Regions from separate parts of the Neorhizobium sp. DAR64860/K0K1 genome, predicted to be linked through region 1. Evidence: predicted binding sites of a transcription regulator. Region 1 holds the regulator's gene; each other region holds the start of a gene.
The links. Region 1 encodes PhoB, which activates phosphate uptake and scavenging genes when phosphate is short. Its sites were predicted from a motif close to TGTCATNNANCTGTCAT; they were not measured.
Positions count from the first base shown of each region.

Region 2: a site for PhoB is predicted at 1,902-1,918, ahead of ACQY1J_RS11605 (UDP-2,3-diacylglucosamine diphosphatase). Genes of this name have one in related genera too.
Region 3: a site for PhoB is predicted at 3,040-3,056, ahead of ACQY1J_RS09815 (ceramide glucosyltransferase). Genes of this name have one in related genera too.
Region 4: a site for PhoB is predicted at 3,518-3,534, ahead of ACQY1J_RS14865 (esterase-like activity of phytase family protein). Genes of this name have one in related genera too.

Region 1 is NZ_CP191459.1:2,902,591-2,907,788, forward strand. It holds gene ACQY1J_RS18585 (PACE efflux transporter) at 1-373, shown strand, start outside; gene ACQY1J_RS18590 (ArsR/SmtB family transcription factor) at 322-1,098, opposite strand; gene ACQY1J_RS18595 (DMT family transporter) at 1,223-2,137, shown strand; gene phoB (phosphate regulon transcriptional regulator PhoB) at 2,119-2,802, opposite strand; gene phoU (phosphate signaling complex protein PhoU) at 2,928-3,641, opposite strand; gene pstB (phosphate ABC transporter ATP-binding protein PstB) at 3,693-4,508, opposite strand; gene pstA (phosphate ABC transporter permease PstA) at 4,524-5,198, opposite strand, start outside.
Region 2 is NZ_CP191459.1:1,439,985-1,445,182, reverse strand. It holds gene dgcA (N-acetyl-D-Glu racemase DgcA) at 28-1,008, shown strand; gene ACQY1J_RS11605 (UDP-2,3-diacylglucosamine diphosphatase) at 1,033-1,848, opposite strand; gene ACQY1J_RS11600 (NADP-dependent malic enzyme) at 2,067-4,385, shown strand; gene ACQY1J_RS11595 (hypothetical protein) at 4,471-5,160, shown strand; gene bluB (5,6-dimethylbenzimidazole synthase) at 5,161-5,198, opposite strand, start outside.
Region 3 is NZ_CP191459.1:1,053,181-1,058,378, forward strand. It holds gene ACQY1J_RS09805 (DUF2235 domain-containing protein) at 1-1,105, opposite strand, end outside; gene ACQY1J_RS09810 (formate--tetrahydrofolate ligase) at 1,292-2,971, shown strand; gene ACQY1J_RS09815 (ceramide glucosyltransferase) at 3,138-4,286, shown strand; gene ACQY1J_RS09820 (extensin family protein) at 4,303-5,198, opposite strand, start outside.
Region 4 is NZ_CP191459.1:2,106,624-2,111,821, reverse strand. It holds gene ppx (exopolyphosphatase) at 1-560, shown strand, start outside; gene ACQY1J_RS14870 (HEAT repeat domain-containing protein) at 678-1,964, shown strand; gene ACQY1J_RS14865 (esterase-like activity of phytase family protein) at 2,108-3,466, opposite strand; gene rnd (ribonuclease D) at 3,716-4,861, opposite strand; gene ACQY1J_RS14855 (MFS transporter) at 4,952-5,198, opposite strand, start outside.

The DNA.
Region 1 (5,198 bases):
GATGGTGCCGCTCGGCGCTTTCGTCTTCGACATGCCGGCCGAACATATGGGCATTGTCGGCGTCGTGTCTGCGACGGTCGCGACCGGCTGGAACTACCTCTACAATCTGGGTTTCGACCGCTTTCTGCAGGCGCGACGGGGTACGACGCTGAAGACGCCTGCCTTGCGCATTGCTCATGCGGTGCTGTTCGAAATCGGTCTGCTGGTCGTGCTGATGCCGTTTATCGCGTGGTATCTGCAGATTACCCTTCTCCATGCGCTGACAATGGATATCGCGATCGCGCTGTTCTACGTGGTCTATGCCTATCTCTTCAATCTTGGCTACGACAAGCTGTTCCCGCTGCCGGAATGGAAGACCCAGGAAGCCGCCTGACCATCAGAGTTTCGGACGGTGCAATACGCCAGTCCGATGGAAGCCTGAATGTCTCGGCAAACCCGATCTCTCCGGCGCGTGATCCGCAGAGCCCGGGTTTCCTCTCGGCGGCCGATCCAGCCGACGCCAAGAGCGCGGTCCAGCAGCGCCGCACCCATTTGTCCCGCCAGATGCGGCCGTCGCTCGCTCCAATCGAGGCATGTCCGGCAGAGCGGGCGTTTCGAACGGGTCAGCTGTTCGAGATCGATCCCGAAATCACAAAAGAACCGTCTGCCCTCGTCGGTGATCAGGCCGGCTCCATCGCCGAGCAGCATGTAGCCGCTTCCTGTTAGGGCATCGGCGAGCGCGATGGCGAGACGGCCGGCCATGTGATCGTAACAGGTGCGGGCAAGCCGTAACGCTTCGTCTTTCGGGCCGACAGGATGATGGCGCTTCGGCCCATCCGCGGCGACTGCCATCAACGCGTGGATCGCGTGCGCGACTTCCGGAGAGGCAAGTCGGTAATAGCGGTGCCTGCCCTGCTTCTCGACCTCGATCAGGCGAGCCTGCGCCAGTTTGCCGAGATGGCCGCTGGTGGTCTGCGCGGTGACGCCGGCGTGGCGTGCCAGTTCGCCCGCCGTCAGCGCCTGTCCGCCCATCAGCGCGGACAGCATGTTGGCGCGTGCAGCATCGCCGATCAGGCTTGCAACTTCCGCAATCGTATTTCCTGAAACCATATTGGGCATGATCCAGTTCTAGCACCGGAAAACTTTGCCGTCAGCGGTCAACGGTTCGGCCGTCGTCGAAGCATTTCTTTTCCTGGTTCCGCTAAGAGGGGCGGAGATTGCATTCATGGGGACAGGAACTGGAATGGCGGACACCAAAACAAGCATGGCAACGGATCTGTTGCTGCTCCTCACGCTCGCGACGCTTTGGGGCGCGTCCTACACGCTGATCAAAGTCGGTGTGGAGACGATTTCGCCTGTCACCTTTATTGCCGTCAGAACACTGGTCGCCGGGCTCATTCTCGCTGCGGCCCTGCGCCTTCGCGGATTGAAGCTGCCGACCGACGGGCAGACATGGAAGCTCTTCACGGTTCAGGCCTGCCTCAACAGCGCTGTCCCCTTCACCCTCATTGCCTGGGCCGAACAGACGACCGATGCGGGCCTTGCCACCATCTTGAGTTCAACGACGCCGATCTTCGCCTTTCTGCTGACGGCGCTGATCACGCGCCATGAAAGCGTCTCTGGGGCCAAGCTGTTCGGAGTTGCCGCAGGCATTGTCGGCATATGCCTGATCGTCGGCATGGAGGCGCTTGCCGGGTCGGGCGAGAACCTCTGGGCTCAACTCGCCATCGTGGCGGCGACGATCTGCTATGCGGCGGCTGCCATCTTCGGCAAGAATTTTAAGGGATTGGACCCGATGATGCCCGCCGCGGGATCGCTGATTGCAGGGGCGGCCATCCTCATTCCCGTGAGCCTCGTGGTCGATCGGCCCTGGACGCTGACGCCCAGCGCCGATTCCATGCTCGCCCTGTTGGCGCTGGCGGTATTTTCGACGGCGCTGGCCTTCGTCATCTATTTCCGGCTGGTCCAGACGCTCGGCTCCGTCGGCACGACGGCGCAGGCCTATCTGCGGGTGCCGATCGGCGTTGGCATCGGCGTCGTGTTTCTCGGCGAAACGCTTGCCTCGACAGCCTGGCTCGGTCTCGCCTGCGTCGTGACCGGCGTGATTGCCATGACGCTGCCGGCTAGGAGACGCGGTGATCAGGCTTCCATCGAGTAGCCGGCACCACGGACCGTGCGGATGACATCCTGCATGTTGGAAAAGTTGAGCGCCTTCCGGAGGCGCCCTACATGCACGTCGACGGTGCGTTCGTCGACATAGATGTCATGACCCCAGACGCCGTCGAGCAGCTGCGAGCGCGAAAAGACGCGGCTGGGTGAGGCCATCAGGAATTCCAGAAGTCTAAACTCTGTCGGCCCGAGGCGAACTTCGCGGCTCTTGCGGTGAACGCGGTGGGTTTCGCGGTCGAGTTCGATGTCGCCGCATTTGAGGACGCTCGACAGCACTTCGGGTCGGGCACGACGCAGCATCGCCTTGACGCGGGCCATCAGCTCCGGTGTCGAAAACGGCTTGACCACATAGTCGTCGGCGCCCGTGGCAAGCCCACGAACGCGCTCGCTTTCTTCGCCGCGCGCCGTCAGCATGATGATCGGCAGGCGTTCCGTCTCCGGCCGCATGCGCAGGCGACGGCACAGTTCGATGCCCGAAACGCCTGGCAGCATCCAGTCGAGAATGAGAAGATCCGGAACGCGCTCCTGAAGCCTGATTTCCGCTTCGTCACCGCGAAGCACGGTATCGACCTCGTAACCCTCGGCCTCCAGGTTATACCGAAGGAGGACGCTGAGGGCCTCTTCGTCTTCCACGACTGCGATCTTCGGCTGCATTCCGACTTGCTCCATCACTCGTCCCGAACCGCACTTAGATCCGCCAGATCCGCTCGCGCTGCTTCAGGTCATTGTTTTTGGCAGTTATCGTCCCGAAACCGGCAGGCGATTTCGGGAGAGCTGCATCATGTCCCGGCGGAGCCGAGCATGTTGGACGTATCGTCCTTCGGACGTTCGCCCTCCGGCTGTGCACCGGTCGCGATGTAGTAGATGGTCTCGGCGATATTCGTCGCGTGGTCGCCGATGCGCTCGATGTTCTTGGCGCAGAACAAAAGATGGGTGCAGGTGGTGATGTTGCGCGGATCCTCCATCATGTAGGTGAGGAGTTCGCGGAACAGCGAGGTGTACATCGCGTCAATCTCTTCATCGCGCTGGCGGATGATTTCGGCTTTTTCCGCGGAGCGGTTGGCGAAGACATCAAGAACGTCCTTGAGCTGCACCAGCGCCAGTTCGGAAAGATGCTCCAGACCACGGGCGAGCTTGCGCGGGACGCCTGTTCCCTGCACGGCGAGCACGCGCTTGGCGGTGTTCTTACCAAGGTCGCCGACGCGTTCCAGGTCAGCTGCAATGCGCAGCGTGCCGATGATCTCGCGAAGGTCGGCCGCCATCGGCTGACGCTTGGCGATGGTGACGATCACCTTGTCCTGGATATCGCGCTCGGCGTGGTCGAGAATGACGTCGTCCGAGATGACCTTCTGGGCCAGTGCGGAGTCGGAGTTGACGAGCGCACGCACGGCATCTCCGCACATCTGCTCCGCCAGGCCGCCCATTTCGGAAATCCGGCGGTTCAGGTATTTCAGTTCCTCGTCATAGGCCGAGAGAATATGGGTCGAAACCATGTGTCTGATCCTTGATGTCTGCAGTTGCGGCTGACGGGCTCTGCGCCCGCATCAGCCGAAGCGGCCCATGATGTAATCCTGGGTGCGCTGGTCATCCGGATTGGTGAACATCTTGTCGGTATCGTTTTCCTCGACCAGATGGCCGAGATGGAACATTGCCGTGCGCTGTGAAACGCGGGCTGCCTGCTGCATCGAGTGGGTGACGATCACGATCGTGTAGTTGGCGCGCAGTTCGTGGATCAGTTCCTCGACCTTGGCCGTGGCGATGGGGTCGAGTGCCGAGCACGGCTCGTCCATCAGAATGACTTCAGGCGAAACGGCGATCGCACGGGCGATGCAAAGGCGCTGCTGCTGACCGCCGGAAAGGCCGGTACCGCCTTCATGCAGGCGATCCTTGACTTCTGCCCAGAGGCCGGCGCGCTGCAGGCTTGCCTCGACAATCGCGTCCATTTCCGTCTTGCCGCGGGCAAGGCCGTGGATGCGGGGACCGTAGGCAATGTTCTCGTAGATCGACTTCGGGAACGGGTTCGGCTTCTGAAACACCATGCCGACCCGGGCGCGCAGCTCCACGACGTCGATTTCCTTGTCGTAGATATCGTCGCCGTCGAGCGTGATCTTGCCGGTGACGCGGCAACCCTCGATCGTGTCGTTCATGCGGTTCATCGTGCGCAGGAAGGTGGACTTGCCGCAGCCAGACGGACCGATCAAAGCAGTGACGGTATTTTGGCGGACATTCAGGTTCACGTCATAAAGAGCGCGCTTGTCACCGTAATAAACGGAGACATCCTTGCCGATCATCTTATATGCAACGTCGTTCATTTTCTTGTCCAGCGCCTTCTCAACTGCAGCTTCTGACATCATGTTCATTGCTTCCCCCTTCCTCTACCAACGCCGTTCGAAGCGGCGTCGCAAGAGAATTGCGCCAACATTCATCAAGATCAGGAACAGGAGCAGGATCATGATCGCTCCCGAGGTTCGTTCAACGAAGGCGCGTTCCGCCTCGTTAGCCCACATGTAGATCTGTACCGGCAGCGCTGTCGACGGATCCATCGGCGTGGTCGGATAGTTCGCCACGAAGGCGACCATGCCGATCAAGAGGAGCGGCGCGGTTTCGCCAAGGGCGTGCGCGAGGCCGATGATCGTACCGGTCAGGATACCGGGCATGGCAAGCGGCAGGACATGGTGGAAGATGGTCTGCATCTTCGAGGCACCGAGCCCGAGCGCTGCAGCACGGATCGACGGTGGCACTGCTTTCAGTGCCGCGCGGGTGGCGATGATAATGGTCGGAAGCGTCATCAGCGTCAGCACCAGGCCGCCGACCAGCGAGGCCGAGCGCGGCAGGCCCATGAAGTTGATGAAGACCGCGAGACCCAACAGACCGTAGACGATCGACGGGACCGCTGCGAGATTGTTGATGTTGACCTCGATCAGGTCGGTGAACCGGTTCTTCGGGGCAAACTCTTCAAGATAGATCGAGGCTGCGACGCCGATCGGCAGCGACAGGACGAGCACGATCAGCATCATGTAGAAGGAGCCGATCAGAGCGACGCCGACGCC
Region 2 (5,198 bases), 1.5 Mb from region 1:
TTTGCCACAACGCCCAGGTGGAAAACCATGACGCGTCACTTCGAAGCAACAATCGAGAAATTCCCGATCGCGGGGGTGTTTACGATTTCTCGCGGTTCCAAGACAGAAGCCGAGGTGGTGACCTGTGCGATCACCCGCGACGGCCTGACCGGCCGGGGCGAATGCGTTCCCTACAAACGCTACGGTGAAACAACCGAAGGCGTCCTCGACGAGATCAACTCCCTTGCTTCGATGATGCACGATGGCATGGATCGCCACACGCTCCAGACACGGCTGCGGCCGGGTGCTGCGCGAAACGCTGTCGATTGCGCCTTGTGGGATTTGGAAGCCAAGAGCCTCGGCCGGTCCGTGGCATCGATGATCGAGGTCGGAGAAAAGCCTCTTGTCACCGCCTTCACGCTGTCTCTGGGCGAACCCGAGGCGATGGCAGAGGATGCGCGGAAAAATGCCTGGCGTCCGCTCCTCAAGGTCAAGCTCGGCACAGACGATGACGAAAGTCGCATGCGCGCCGTGCGCGATGCAGCGCCCGATTCGCGGCTGATCATCGATGCGAACGAGGGTTGGACGGAAGATAACCTTGCCCGTCATCTGGAAGTGGCAGACGCCCTTGGCGTGTCGCTGATCGAACAACCGCTCGCCGCCGGCAAGGATGCGATTCTCGCCACCATCCGCCGCAAGGTGATGATCTGCGCCGACGAAAGCGTCCACGCGACCGGCGATCTCGCAAGCCTGAGAAACCGCTATGACGCCGTCAACATCAAGCTCGACAAGACCGGCGGGCTGACCGAGGCGCTGATCATGAAGGAGGAAGCGCAGCGACTGGGCTTTGCCGTCATGATCGGCTGCATGGTCGGAACCTCGCTTGCCATGGCCCCCGCAGTTCTTCTGGCGCAGGATGCCGACTACGCCGATCTCGACGGTCCGCTACTCTTGGCGCAAGACCGCCCGGACGGGCTGCGATACGACGGATCGCTGGTCTATCCGCCCCGGACGAATCTCTGGGGATAATGAGTCCCTTGCACCGACAGGCCGTTACGCAGCCTGCATGCCCCTAATGGTCTCCGGTGAAGGCAGCGTCGTGATTTCCGCAGTCTTCGCGATCTTCTGCCAGGAGATCAGTTCCAGCGTCCCGTCGCGATGCTCGGCAATCGCCGTGCAGCTTTCGACCCAGTCGCCCGTGTTGACGTAGTGGATCCCGTCGATGTCTTCCATCACCGCATGATGGATATGGCCGCAGATGATGCCATCGACATTGTTGCGACGAGCCTCGTCGACGACAACCTTCTGGAACTCGCCGATGAAATTCACGGCGTGCTTCACCTGCAGCTTCGCCCAGGCAGAGAATGACCAGTATGGCAGGCCGATGCGGCGGCGCACCGCTGCAAGACCGACATTGATGGCGATTGCCGCATCATAGGCCCAGTCACCGAGATAGGCGAGCAGACGCGCATTGCGCACCACGACGTCGAACTCGTCACCGTGCAGCACCAGGTATTTCCGCCCGTCTGCCATCTCGTAGATCATCCGGTCTGCGACCTCGATACCGCCGAAATGCATGCCGGGGAAATCGCGCAGGAATTCGTCGTGGTTTCCCGGAATGTAGACGATCCGCGTGCCCTTGCGCGCCTTGCGCAAAAGCTTCTGAACCACGTCGTTACAGCCCTGCGGCCAGTTCCAGCTGCGCTTCAACCGCCAGCCGTCGACGATATCGCCGACCAGCACGATCGTTTCCGCCTCGTGGTAGCGCAGGAAATCGAGGAGAAAGTCCGTGCGGGCGGCTTTGGAGCCGAGATGCACGTCCGAAATGAACAGGGTTCTGAAATGCCTTGTCTCGATTGCATCGGCCACGGAAACGTCCCTTCGTTACCTACCTTGTCCTACCCTTCGAAAATCAAACTCGTGTTTCAGGATGATGACAGGGGCGCGATCGCCGCAGTCGGCGACCACCCGAAACCGGCGGCAAAATCCGACAGCATCGCAAATATTGTAGTTTCTCGATGGATCGATTGATGTAAGGAGGGGACTCGCATGTCAGGACGGAAATCGATACGAGGAGCCATAAGAGCATGGATGGGCACGACAATCCGAAACCATCGCCGGTAACCGGAGATCTCGACGAACAGGCTCTCTTCTTCCACCGCTATCCCCGCCCCGGCAAACTGGAAATCCAGGCCACCAAGCCGCTCGGCAACCAGCGCGACCTCGCACTTGCCTATTCCCCGGGTGTGGCCGCCCCTTGCCTCGCGATCCGCGACAATCCGGAAATGGCCGCGGAATTCACCGCGCGTGCCAATCTGGTCGCCGTGGTCTCCAATGGCACTGCCGTGCTCGGGCTCGGCAATATCGGCCCGCTTGCCTCCAAGCCGGTAATGGAAGGCAAGGCCGTCCTCTTCAAGAAATTCGCCGGCATCGATGTGTTCGACATCGAAATCGACGCGCCGGGCATCGAAGCCATGGTCTCGACGATCTCGGCACTCGAGCCGACCTTCGGCGGCATCAACCTCGAAGACATCAAGTCTCCGGAATGTTTCGAAGTCGAGCGTCGTCTTCGCGAAAAGATGAACATCCCGGTCTTCCATGACGATCAGCACGGAACGGCGATCATTGTCGCCGCCGCGATCCTCAACGGCCTAGAGCTTGCCGGCAAGACGATCGATAACGTCAAGATCGTCACGTCGGGCGCCGGTGCGGCGGCGCTTGCCTGCCTGCATCTTCTCGTGTCGCTTGGTGCGAAGAAGGAAAACATCTGGGTCCACGATATCGAAGGGCTGGTCTATGAGGGCCGCGTCGAGCTGATGGACGAGTGGAAGGCGATCTACGCCCAGAAGAGCGACAACCGCGTTCTGGCCGACAATATCGCCGGCGCAGACGTCTTCCTCGGCCTGTCGGCCGCAGGCGTGCTCAAGCCCGAACTTCTGGTGCAGATGGCCGAAAAGCCGCTGATCATGGCGCTCGCCAACCCGACGCCGGAAATCATGCCGGAACTCGCACGCGCCGAGCGTCCCGACGCGATGATCTGCACCGGCCGCTCGGACTTCGCCAACCAGGTCAACAACGTCCTCTGCTTCCCCTACATCTTCCGTGGTGCACTCGATTGCGGCGCCCGCACGATCAACGAAGAAATGAAGATGGCGGCGGTCAAGGCGATCGCGGCACTTGCCCGCGAGGAAGTCTCCGACGTCGCCGCGAAAGCCTATTCCGGTGAAACGCCGATCTTTGGCCCCGACTACCTGATCCCATCGCCATTTGATCCGCGGCTGATCCTGCGCATCGCGCCGGCCGTCGCAAGGGCTGCGGCCGAAAGCGGCGTCGCCGCTCGTCCGATCCAGGATTTTGAAGCCTATCTCGACCAGCTTAGCCGATTCGTCTGGCGCTCCGGCTTCGTGATGAAGCCGATCTTCACGGCGGCCAAGACTGCCGAGAGAAATCGCGTCATCTTCGCCGAAGGCGAGGACGAACGCGTTCTGAGGGCCGCACAGATCCTGCTCGAAGAGCAGATCGCAAGGCCCATCCTGATCGGCCGTCCCTCGGTCATCGAAGCGCGTCTCCAGCGTTTCGGCATCCGCATCCGCCCGAATGTCGATTTCGCCGTCGTCAACCCGGAAGACGATCCGCGTTACCGCGGCTATGTCGACGACTATTTTGCGCTTGTCGGCCGCCAGGGCGTCAATCCGGAAGCAGCACGAACCATCGTGCGCACCAGCAACACGGTCATCGGCGCGCTATCGGTCCAGCGCGGCGAGGCCGATGCGCTGATCTGCGGCATCGAAGGCCGCTACGACCGGCATCTGCGCGACGTCAACCAGATCATCGGCAAACGCGAAGGCACGAAGACGCTCGCCGGCCTCAGCCTGCTGATTTCGCAGCGCGGTGCGATCTTCTTCACCGACACGTTCGTCAACTACAATCCGACCGCCGAAGAGATTGCCGAGATCACCATTCTCTCGGCCCAGGAAGTGCGCCGCTTCGGCATCAAGCCGAAGGCGGCCCTCATCTGCCACTCCAACTTCGGCTCGCGCAATTCCGAAAGCGCCGCGAAGATGCGCGACGCACTCGCCATTATTCGCGAACGGGCGCCGGATCTGGAAGTCGACGGTGAAATGCAGGGTGGCTCGGCGCTTTCCGAGGAACTGCGCAAGCGCGCCATGCCGAGCACCACATTGTCCGGTGAAGCCAATCTGCTGGTCTTCCCGAACCTCGATGCGGCCAGCATCTCGCTTGGCCTGGTGCGCACCATGATGGACGCGCTGCATGTCGGCCCGATCCTGCTTGGCACGGCAAAACCCGCCCATGTTCTCGGCCAGTCCGTCACATCCCGCGGCGTCGTCAATATGGCGGCTCTGGCCGTCGTCGAAGCCTCGCAGCCAGAGTCGCTGTTCGGCTAGGTCTCACAGAAGCCGGGGCGGTTTAGGATATCTTCATCCGCCCCGGCCTATGTTTGATGGGTTTTAACGAATTGCCGGAAAAGCGATGCGATTTCGCGGCCTGATCTTCATTCCGCTCGTCTTCGTCCCCGCCTCCGTCCTGGCGCGGGATGCGCAGCTTTGTGCGGATCTGTACCGCAAGCTTCACAGCACACCGGTTGTGATCGGCAATACCGCTGAAATGCGCCGATATGCGCAGGACCTCAGCCAGGCAAACTCCGACATCCGCAAACTTCGCGTCGACATGCGCCGCGCCGGATGCGGTGGCGGCAGCATTGTTTCCTTTGGCGCGGCCAAGGCCGACCAGTGCGAACCCCTCCTCGAGCAGCTGCAAGCCCTGGAGGAAAACCGCGAAGTGCTTGTCGACGAGCGCAACAAAGCCCGCAACCTGTCCGTCACCGGGGAAGAGCGCGGCGCAACCATCGTTGCCATCCGCCAGAATGCCTGCATTCCGTCCGATTTCCAGGATGTCGCGAAGGAGGAGGAAAAGGAACGGATCCGGGTAAAGGGGATCGCGCTACCGAAGGATGAGGAGGCCTATTCCGGCAGCATCACCGACCTGCGGACCCGCAAGCCTGCCACCGTCCAGAAGGTTGCGATCGATCCCACGCCGCCGGTACCGGAGCGGAATTACGAAACCTCCGCAAAGGTCCGCACGGTGGGTCCGATTTTTCTCCCTGAAGCCAGTATTGATCTGCGCCACCCCCGCGAAAATGGACCGCAGCAACAGCAGTAGTCAGTCACCCTGCCAGCACTCGGAAAACACCAGGTCAT
Region 3 (5,198 bases), 1.7 Mb from region 1:
CGTTCCAGTGGTCGCGTGCGAAGACATCGACCTCTGCGGGCAGGTTTGCGTTGGCGTGCCGGTAGCGCCCCTGCGACAAGGGCGGGGTGCGGTGCCGCTCAGAAGCGGAGCTGTGCAAATCTTCCGAGGGCGTTGCGGTCACGTGCGGTACGGCGCGCGGTCTCGTTTTCAGCTTGGCGAAGATGCCACTGGCGGAATCATGCAGCACGCCGCGCGGATCCGGCCTCAGCTGGTTTTCAGCCCCTTCGCGGAATACGAGGCCGCAGCTTTTTGCCTCGTTCATCATCCACAGGAGAGCGCCGTCCGAAAGGCCCGTTGCGGCATAGCCACCGCCGACATCACCATGCACGCCTGGGAACCAGACCTGTTTCAGCGTTCCGGTCCAGCCATCCGGCTTGACCCAGAGCGTCGGCATGAAGCTTTGGCGGAACTCGTCGAGCGCGACCGCATGGCGGGCGTTGAGGACGGCGGAACCGAGTGTCGTATCGTGAAACTCATGGTTCTCCGGATTGTCGAGAAGGTTGAGAAAGCCCATGTCATCGGGAATGCCGAGCGCGCCGACCGTATCCCAGACGCCGATGAACTGGATGAGTGTCGAGACATTGCGGATGCCGCCCTCGGTGACGTTGTGGAAGTGGATCTTGCCGGACTGTTTGCGCTTGGCGCCGGTGTCGCTCTTGGCGCGGTACTCCGTGAAGATCGCCTCGATCGCCTTCCAGGTTCCCTCTTCGTCGAGCTTAGAGGCTTTGATATCCAGAAGGCCGCATTTGGAGATCATGCCGCCGAGGCTGCGGACCGTGTAGGCGCCACGGCTGAAGCCGAACAGATAGATTTGATCTCCGGATTTGTAGGTGCTGGCAAGCCATTTGTAAGCGCCCTTGATGTTGTCAGCGAGACCCTTGCCGGTACCGCCTTCCACCGCGCGTCGCCACCACGTTCCGTCCGTGCCGACACCGGGATGATAGTAGGGTTTTTGTTTGATGCCATCGGCATCCTTGTCGGCGACCGCATTGTAAATCTTGCGAACATTGGTCGGGCTGGGCTGGCCGCCATCCATATCGTCGGGCGTGTTCCAGGTGCCGTCGCAGCAGAGAATAAGGTTCATTGGTCGTTCCCCCTCGATCCGTCATGGATCAGGGATATATAAGATTGTATCAAATTAATTTGCAACTTTGGTGTGTGGATGATGTTGTTGCTTTGTGCATAATCGGACTTCGGTTCCCGATGCGGGCTTGTCGCGGCGGGGCGGCTGTGGCCATGGTTCAGGCAAACCAACAAGCGAGAGACAAGCATGGCCCCCGTTCCATCCGATATCGAGATCGCCCGCGCGGCAGTGAAGAAACCGATCGCGGAAATTGGCGCGGCGCTCGGCATTTCGGCGGAAGCTCTGGTGCCCTACGGCCATGACAAGGCGAAGATCGGGGCCGACTTCATTGCCTCGCTTGACGGCCGCAGCGATGGCAAGCTGATCCTTGTGACGGCGATCAATCCGACGCCGGCGGGCGAGGGCAAGACGACGACCACGGTCGGTCTCGGCGACGGGCTGAACCGGATCGGCAAGAAGGCGGTGATCTGCGTGCGCGAGCCTTCGCTAGGGCCCTGCTTTGGCGTCAAAGGAGGGGCTGCCGGCGGCGGTTATGCGCAGGTCGTGCCGATGGAAGACATCAACCTCCATTTCACCGGCGACTTCCACGCCATTACCTCTGCGCACAATCTCCTGTCGGCGATGATCGACAACCATGTCTATTGGGGCAATGCGCTCGACATCGATACGCGCCGCATCACCTGGCGGCGGGTGATGGACATGAACGACCGGGCGCTGCGCCAGACCGTGACCTCGCTCGGCGGCGTGTCGAATGGCTTCGCCCGCGAAAGCGGCTTCGATATTACCGTCGCATCCGAAGTGATGGCGATCCTGTGTCTGGCGCAGGATCTGGCAGACCTCGAGAAGCGGCTCGGCGATATCGTCATCGGCTACCGGTTCGACCGCTCGCCGGTCTATGCCCGCGACATCAAGGCCGACAAAGCGATGGCGGTGCTTTTGAAAGACGCGATGCAGCCGAACCTGGTGCAGACGCTGGAAAACAATCCGGCGCTGGTGCATGGCGGGCCGTTCGCCAATATCGCCCATGGCTGCAATTCCGTCATCGCCACCAAGACGGCGCTGAAGCTTGGCGACTATGTGGTGACCGAAGCGGGTTTCGGGGCGGATCTGGGTGCCGAAAAGTTCTTCGACATCAAGTGCCGCAAGGCAGGGCTAAAGCCCGATGCAGCCGTGATCGTTGCGACCATCCGGGCGCTGAAGATGAATGGCGGCGTGAAGAAGGATGATCTCGGGAGCGAAAATGTCGAGGCGCTGACGCGCGGCTGCTCGAACCTTGGGCGTCACATCGCAAACGTGCGCAAGTTCGGCGTGCCGGTCGTGGTCGCGATCAACCACTTCATCTCGGATACGGATGCGGAAGTGGCGGCGATCAAGGAATACGTCTCGCATCACGGCGCCGAGGCGATCCTCTGCCGTCACTGGGCGGAAGGTTCCGCCGGCATCGAGGAACTGTCCTACAAGGTGGTGGAACTGGCGACAAGCGGTGCCGCCAACTTCAAGCCGATCTATCCTGACGACATGCCGCTGATGGAAAAGATCGAGGCGGTCGCCACCAAGATCTATCATGCCGGCGAGGTGACGGCGGAAAAGCCGGTGCGCGATCAGCTGAAGGCCTGGGAAACTGCCGGTTACGGCCATCTGCCGGTCTGCATCGCCAAGACGCAATATTCCTTCTCCACCGATCCGAACCTGCGCGGTGCTCCGGAAGGGCATGTGGTGCATGTGCGTGAAGTGCGGCTGTCGGCCGGCGCCGGTTTTATCGTGGCGATCACCGGCGAGATCATGACCATGCCGGGTCTTCCGAGCGCGCCGTCGGCCGAGCGGATCCATCTGAACGCGGATGGGCTGATCGAGGGGTTGTTCTAAGCATAGAGGCTGCCCAGCGGGTTTTCTCCGGATCGTCCTCGCCTCTCGCCTTCGTGGGTGAGGGGCAACGTCATGCGTCTGTCACACCGAAATGGTCTGCTTGCCCTTACTCTTGCGGCACTGGCGGTGACCCGACGATTCGGGGCCGGCCATCGGGAACATCAGGATGGATCTTGTTCTTGCGACACTCGCCATGGCCCTTCTGGCGATCAATCTCTTCAGCATCGCCGTTGCCGGCCTGCGGCTTTCGCATCGGGACAAGGCGAGCGACAAGCCGGCGGTGATCAAGCCGGACGGCGTCTCGATCGTCATTCCGGTGCGGGGCATCGAGGCCTATTCCAGCCTGACGCTTGCGCATGCATTCAAGCTTGAGTGGCCGGATTACGAGCTGATCTTCTGTGTGCAGGACGAGGGTGATCCGATCATCGCCGAGATCCGCTCGGCGATTGCCGCGCATCCGGCGGTGCCGGCACGGCTGCTGATCGGCGATGACCGGATCAGCGCCAATCCGAAACTCAACAACTGCGCCAAGGGCTGGCATGCGGCGCGCCACGAATGGGTGGTGCTTGCCGATTCCAACGTGCTGATGCCCAAGGACTATATCCAGAACCTCGTCTCCGGATGGCGGGCCGATACCGGGCTTGTCTGTTCGACGCCGATCGGATCTCGGCCGGACGGGTTCTGGGCGGAAGTGGAATGCGCTTTCCTGAATACGCTACAGGCGCGCTGGCAATATGTGGGCGAGGCACTGGGGCTGGGGTTTGCGCAGGGCAAGAGCATGCTCTGGCACAAGCCGTTTCTGGACGCTGCCGGCGGCATCCAGGCGCTGGCGGCCGAGATTGCCGAGGATGCGGCCTCGACCAAGCTCGTCAACCGACATGGCAAGAAAGTGCATCTGGTGTCTGCGCCGTTCGAGCAGCCGCTCGGGCGCCGGGGGCTGGAGGAAATCTGGTCGCGGCAGACGCGCTGGGCTCGGCTGCGGCGGGTGACATTTCCGCTGTTCTTCACGCCGGAGATCCTGCTCGGAGCTCTGCCGCCTCTGGCGCTTGGGCTGATCGCAGCCGTCCTGCTGGATCTCAATTCGGCGCTCGTCGCCGCAACCGTGTTCGCCGCAACCTACCTGCCGGAACTCGCCCTTGCGCGGGCGAAGGGCTGGCGGCTGTCGATCCTGTCGCTGCCGGCGATGATGGTGCGCGACGTGATGCTGCCGGCCATCTGGATCAGAAGCTGGCTTTCCGGATCGTTCGAATGGCGCGGCAATGCCATGACGATCGGCACCCAGGAAAGCCGGCTGACCGGCTCCTCGCCGGCCTGACCCTGGCCCTCAACGGCTACTCGCAAATGCGGTAGCCGCCATCCCTGTCGATGATGTCGAGATGAAGGTGATCCTCGTGGGCGGCATCGCTGCCCGGTGCGAGGACCGTGGTGAAATGCAGGCAGGCGCCGGCAGTTGCGGTCTTCTGGAACGCACCCTCCAGCGTGTGATCGTCCTCGCGGCGCTTCATCACGACCTTTTCGCCATTGTCGAGCTTGAAGGCGGCGACATCGAATGCGTTGCCGCGACCGTGCTCGGAGATCTTGCCGGTCGAGGCGCTGTTTCTGAGGCGGCACTGGTAGGTGGAGCCGGGGACAAGGCCGGTGATCTTGCGGCCCGGCATGGCGATGTTGAGCGCTGGCTGCACCGTATCCTTCAGCCAGTGGGCCATGGTCAGCGCCGTCTTGCAGCGCATGGTGGCGCCGCCGAGATCGACGCCAGGCAGAACCTGCGCCACCTCGATCGGCTGCTTGATGCCGCAGCCATTGCCTTCGTCGATCGGTTTGATGGACTCGAACTTGGCGCCGATGGCACCGAGGTCTGCAAGGCAGGCTTTCAGTTCTGCGGCGTCTTCCTCGACGAGAGGCGGAGGAGGCGGCGGGGTCTCGGCCTCTTCCTGCTTTTCGTCCGCAGGCTTGTCGGCCGGAGTTTTGTCATCAGCAGCCTTGTCCTGCGGTGCCTTGTCATCGGGCTTGGCGGCGTCCGGTTTGGCAGAATCAGCTTTGCCGTCGTTGCTCGCTGCAGCGGGCTTTTGTTCTGCGGGTTCTTCCGGCTTGGGAGTGGGCGTGGGTATGGTTTCTTCCGGCGCTTTACCGGTCTGTTCCGGGCTCTGGGTCTGTTCGGGAGCCGGGGCTGGCGGCTCTGCGGGGCGCTCTGCCGGCTTCTCCGCAGGGGTTTCGGGCGGGTTCTCGG
Region 4 (5,198 bases), 800 kb from region 1:
ATCAACTCGCCATCTTGCGCGCGCGTTCGCCCGAACATGCGCGCGAGCTTGCCGATTGGACCGGCCGCATGGTGCCGTTCTTCGGCATTACCGAGACCGAGGAAGAAAGCCGCTATCGCAGGGCTGCCTGCCTGCTGGCCGATATCAGCTGGCGTGCGCATCCCGATTACCGCGGCGCCCAGGCACTTAACGTCATCGCCCACTCGTCCTTCGTCGGCATTACCCATGCGGGCCGCGCCTACCTGGCGCTCGCCAACTACTACCGGTTCGAGGGTTTGAGCGACGACGGTGCCACCGGTCCGCTCTCGACGATCGCGACACCGCGGCTTCTTGAGCTCGCCAAACTGCTCGGCGGGCTTTTGCGGGTCGTCTATCTGTTCTCGGCCTCGATGCCCGGCATCGTCAATAACCTGACTTTCCGCCAGTCGAGTTCGCCCGATCTCGACATGGAATTCGTCGTTCCGCACGCTTACCGCAACTTCGCTGGGGAGCGGCTGGAAGGTCGGCTGCAGCAGCTTGCCAAGCTGACCGGCAAGAAGCTCGCCTTCGTGTTCGAATAGCAGCTGTTGCGAGAACAGATGCATCAGATCTAGACGGTTGCAACTGATCGAGCTTCGGCTTATCTTCGGTTGAACAGGCATGCCTTATGTTGGTGTTGGCTTCGAGGGGGCTCGAACATGGCAGTGGCAGATCAAGGCGCGAACAATCATGCGGACGGTGGGGCCAATAACGCGCTGGCGCCCGAGAACAATTTTCCGGAAAAATACTTTGTTGCCGGCGTGGCCGTCGGGCTCTTTCTCGTGCTGCTGGGTACTGCGATCCTTCTCTTGGGACGCAGCCAGACCGCCTCCTCGCTGACCATCTGCGTCGGTTTCGGGCTGGTGCTTGCGGCGTTCGGTGCAAAGGTTGCAGGGAACTGGGCCGGCTGGTCGGTGACCGGGGCCGGCGCCATGGCAGTCGTTCTGTTTCTGATGCTCCAGCAATTTACGCCGCCTGGCACGCCGGCGCTGTTTAAAGGCGAGATCAGCGGCGACTTCTCGCATGTCGCCGATATCCGCATAATCGATGACGAGCCGCTCTACATCTACAAGGATGCCATGGTCCGACGGATCAAGTTTCTTGGCCTCGGTACATCGCTGCAAAGCACGCAGATGCGGATGCAGGTCGATACAATCGAAAAGGAAGCTGGCAAAGAGTATTTCGAGCTTATCGGCGATGCCCAGAAAATCCGGGCAATTTTCGCCGAAGGCCGGCCGGTCCAGTGGCGCTTCGACTACAATGCGCGGCAGGTCAAGAACGGCTCGCTGGTTCTCCTGTCCGAACTGGATACGCTTTCACCTGGGCCGACAGCGGAGGTTAGCGGCAGCACGACGGGTGCATGGTGGGATCTGAGCGCGTTCGCTCAGGCGGCGGTTCGGCCGGAAGCATCGGTCGACCAAATTCAGAAGGCGCTTGCCGGCCTGCGGAACGACGATACGTTCCTGAGGCGCAATTCCCGCGACTTTCTGGTCTCTGCCGGAGTTGTCGCAGTGCCCATGATGCTGTCTGCGCTGCACGCATCGCCGGACGATTACCGCGTCAAGCTCGGCGTGGTCTATGCCCTGGCAGAAATGATCCGCTCCGACCCCAATCTGGCGTCGTCTCTGTCGCAAAAGCTGGCCGCTGAGGATTTTCCGTTGCTGATCCAGGCGGCCGCAGATCCGGACAAGACCATTCGCTACCAGGCAGCCGATTTTCTTTACCGCCTGCAGGATCCGCGGGCCGTGGAGCTGAGCGTAAACGCTGCCAAGGATACGACAGATCAGGGTGTGGCCAATAACCAGATCCTGATCCTGCGGCAGTCGGGGAGCAATCTCTCCTCGTCGCAAAAGAGCGACATCGTCCGTCAGCTCAATGATCCTTCGACGAATTTGAACAGAAGCTTGAAAGCGCCATCATCGCTTAACGACGTCCTGAAATGGTAGTCCTGGCGATACCTGAGCTTTAATACGTCCAGGTTCGCGGTGTCATGCAGGCGAAAAGGGTACCTGCCGATGCAAATACCCTTTTCAGTTTCGTCGTGGTGATGTCCGGGCTCTAGAGGCCTGCCGATCACCACCTCACTGCTTTACTTCGCGTTGAGGAACTCGGCGGCTTCGATCAGGCTGAACTCGTTGTCGTCAGCCTTGTTGACGGCGCGACCGGCCGAGAAGGGCAGGTTGTTGTCATTGCCGATGATCAGGTGTGTCGCGTCGATCTGGTCGACATTCTCGATCGTCACGAACGGCATGTCGTAGACACCGTCCTTCGAGCCAGACTTCTTCTTGCTGTCGGGGTCCTTGATGTTCAGAAGGTCGATATAGCCGATCTTGCGGACGGCCGCGCCGACATTGGCGTCGGTCATCTCGATCTTGTAGACGCGCTTCAGTTCGGCCGGCGCATCAAAGCAATCCGGTTTCGGCTGCTTCGGATCGGCGCAGGCCTTGTCCTTGGTGCCGGCGCCGTTGTCGCGTTCGATGACGAGCGCGGTGGTTGCGTCCAGCATGTTGAAATCGCCGATCGCGACACCCTTTTCCGAAAGCGGATAGAGCCAGGAACGGCCGGTCCAGCTTTTCGAAGCGATGTCGAATTCGATGACGCGCAGCGCAGTGCGGCCATCGGCCTGTTCGACCTTGCCGTCGTCGAGGAAGACCGGGCCTTCCAGCAGGCCGTAGAGCTTCTGCCCATCCTTCGACATTGCCATACCTTCATAGCCACCCGAACGCTTCAGGTTGAAGACAGGCATCTTGGCGGCGGGGTTGGCCGGCATCGAAAGGGTCGGGTTGTCAGGCGAGGTGACCTTCTTGCCGTCGACGGTGGTGGCAACGACGTCGGTCAACTGGCCGAGCATGTCGACCTTGATGAGGTAAGGCCCGAATTCCTCGCCGAGCCAGAAACCGTCCGCGACCGGCTGGATCGATTCGATATCGAAATCGGCGCCGGTCAGGTAGCGCTTGTCGCTGCCTTCCATGGCGATCGGGAAGGGGGCGATCTTGTTCGGGTCCGACAGGAAGATGTTCTTGACGACATCGACCTTGTTGGTCGCCCAGTCGAACTTCACCTGGTGCAGGAACAGCATCGCATCGGAGGAATTGGCCTTGGAGCCGAAACCGTTGTCGGAGAGCGTCCAGAACGTGCCGTCAGCCATCGCCTTGATCCCGGAAAAGCCCTGGATCGGCTGACCGTTGAACGGCAGCTTGACGTCGGTGACGCGAACACCGTCCTTGCCGTCGATCGATCCGAGCTTTTCCGTGCGCTTGCGGTCCGGCGTGGTGAACTTGCCCGATGTCTTGAGAAATTCAGGCGCATCGGTTGGAGCAGCAGTCACCGTATTGGCCGGCAGGATTGCCTGGCCCGCGAGCTTTGCCGGAAATTCGCGGTCGTCGGCCAATACCGTGCCGGCGAGGAGGGCACTTACGAAGACGGAGGCTAAAAAGGTCTTGGTCATCAAATCACCTGTTCGATTGAGAAGAACACGCGACGTCGATAGGCGGCACGCATGACGGTGAGGTGATGATCGCTTGACGCTTGGATGAACGTTTTACGTCTGTTTCTTGACGGTGCCAGAGCAGGTAGTTCGAGCGTCGCGGAGCCGGCCCGGAACGCTGCAAATAACTGGGATTTAAACGAACAGGGATCGCGCTCCGGAGCTCCGGTGGCCGATCCCTTGTATTATGAAAGACGGTGAGGACGAGCCTTACAGCTCGACCGCCTCGACCTTCTTGTTGACGAAGCGCAGCGCCACGCCGCCTTGGATCAGCTTGAGCGCCGTGTCGCCGAACAGTTCGCGACGCCAGCCGGAAAGGGCGGCCACTTCGGCCAACTCGCCTTCGGCAGCAATCTTTTCCAGATCGTCGGTATTGGCAAGCACCTTGGCGGCAACGCCCTGCTTGTCGGAAATGAGCTTCAGCAGAACCTTCAAGAGTTCGACGGCAGCGCCCGTGCCTTCCGGCAGGTGCACATGCTTCGGCGCATGCGGCATCTCGGTCTTCGGCAGCGCCAGCGCCGTATTGACAGCCTCGACAATCGCGGCCCCTGAGGACGAGCGCTCCCAGCCTTTCGGGACGGTGCGCAGACGTCCGAGCGCTTCGGTATCCTTGGGCTGCTGCTGAGCGATCTCGTAGATCGCGTCGTCCTTCAGCACGCGTGAGCGCGGCACGTTGCGGCTTCGCGCCTCGCGTTCGCGCCATGCGGCGACGAATTTCAGGATTGCCAACTCGCTTGGCTTCCTCAGCCGCGACTTCAGACGAAGCCAGGCATCGTCGGGATGCAGATCATAGGTCGACGCGCTCTCGAGAACCGCCATTTCCTCCGTCAGCCAGAGGGCACGGCCTTCACGTTCCAGTTGTTCTTTCAGAGACAGATAGACGTCGCGCAGATGGGTGACGTCAGCCAGCGCATAGTCGAGCTGCTTTTCGGAAAGCGGCCGGCGGCTCCAATCGGTAAAGCGCGACGACTTGTCGATCTGCACGCCCTTGATGCGGTTGACCAGCTGGTCGTAGGAGACGCTGTCGCCGAAGCCGCACACCATGGCGGCGACCTGCGTATCGAAGATCGGGTGCGGCACGAGATTGCCGAGATGATGGATGATCTCGATATCCTGGCGCGCGGCATGAAACACCTTGGTGACCGCCGTATTCGCCATCAGCTCGAAGAAGGGCTTGAGGTCGAGCCCTTTTGCCAGCGGATCGACGAGAACTTCGACTGTCGGGCTCGCCATCTGGATCAGGCAGAGTTCCGGCCAGAAGGTCGTCTCTCTCAAGAACTCCGTATCGATGGTGATGAAGTCTGACTGAGCCAGCTTTTCGCAGGCTTCCTGAAGGGCAATTGTTGTTTCGATCATCGTCTCATTCACGTGCAGGTGGTCAACCTTCCTTTCCCTTCCCGCCGCAGATGTCAAGACAAACGGCCAGCCTTTCCCGGCAGCGGGCGGCTATTTCCTGTTGTTGCCGTCAGCGTCCCTGTCCTTGTCGCTAGCCCGGTCCGCAGGGTCTGCAAGCCGGTTGAAATAGGCGGACGTGCGCAGAAGGGACCGAAATCGCGAGTTGCGCTGCTGCGGCGGCACCGGTGCCCGCACCTGCATCCGGCGCAGCGTGTAGATCGCGAACCCGGCGAAGATGAAGGACGTGTAGAGGAAGAATGCGCGCGGGCCGTAAAACTCCAGAAGGGCTGCGGCAAGC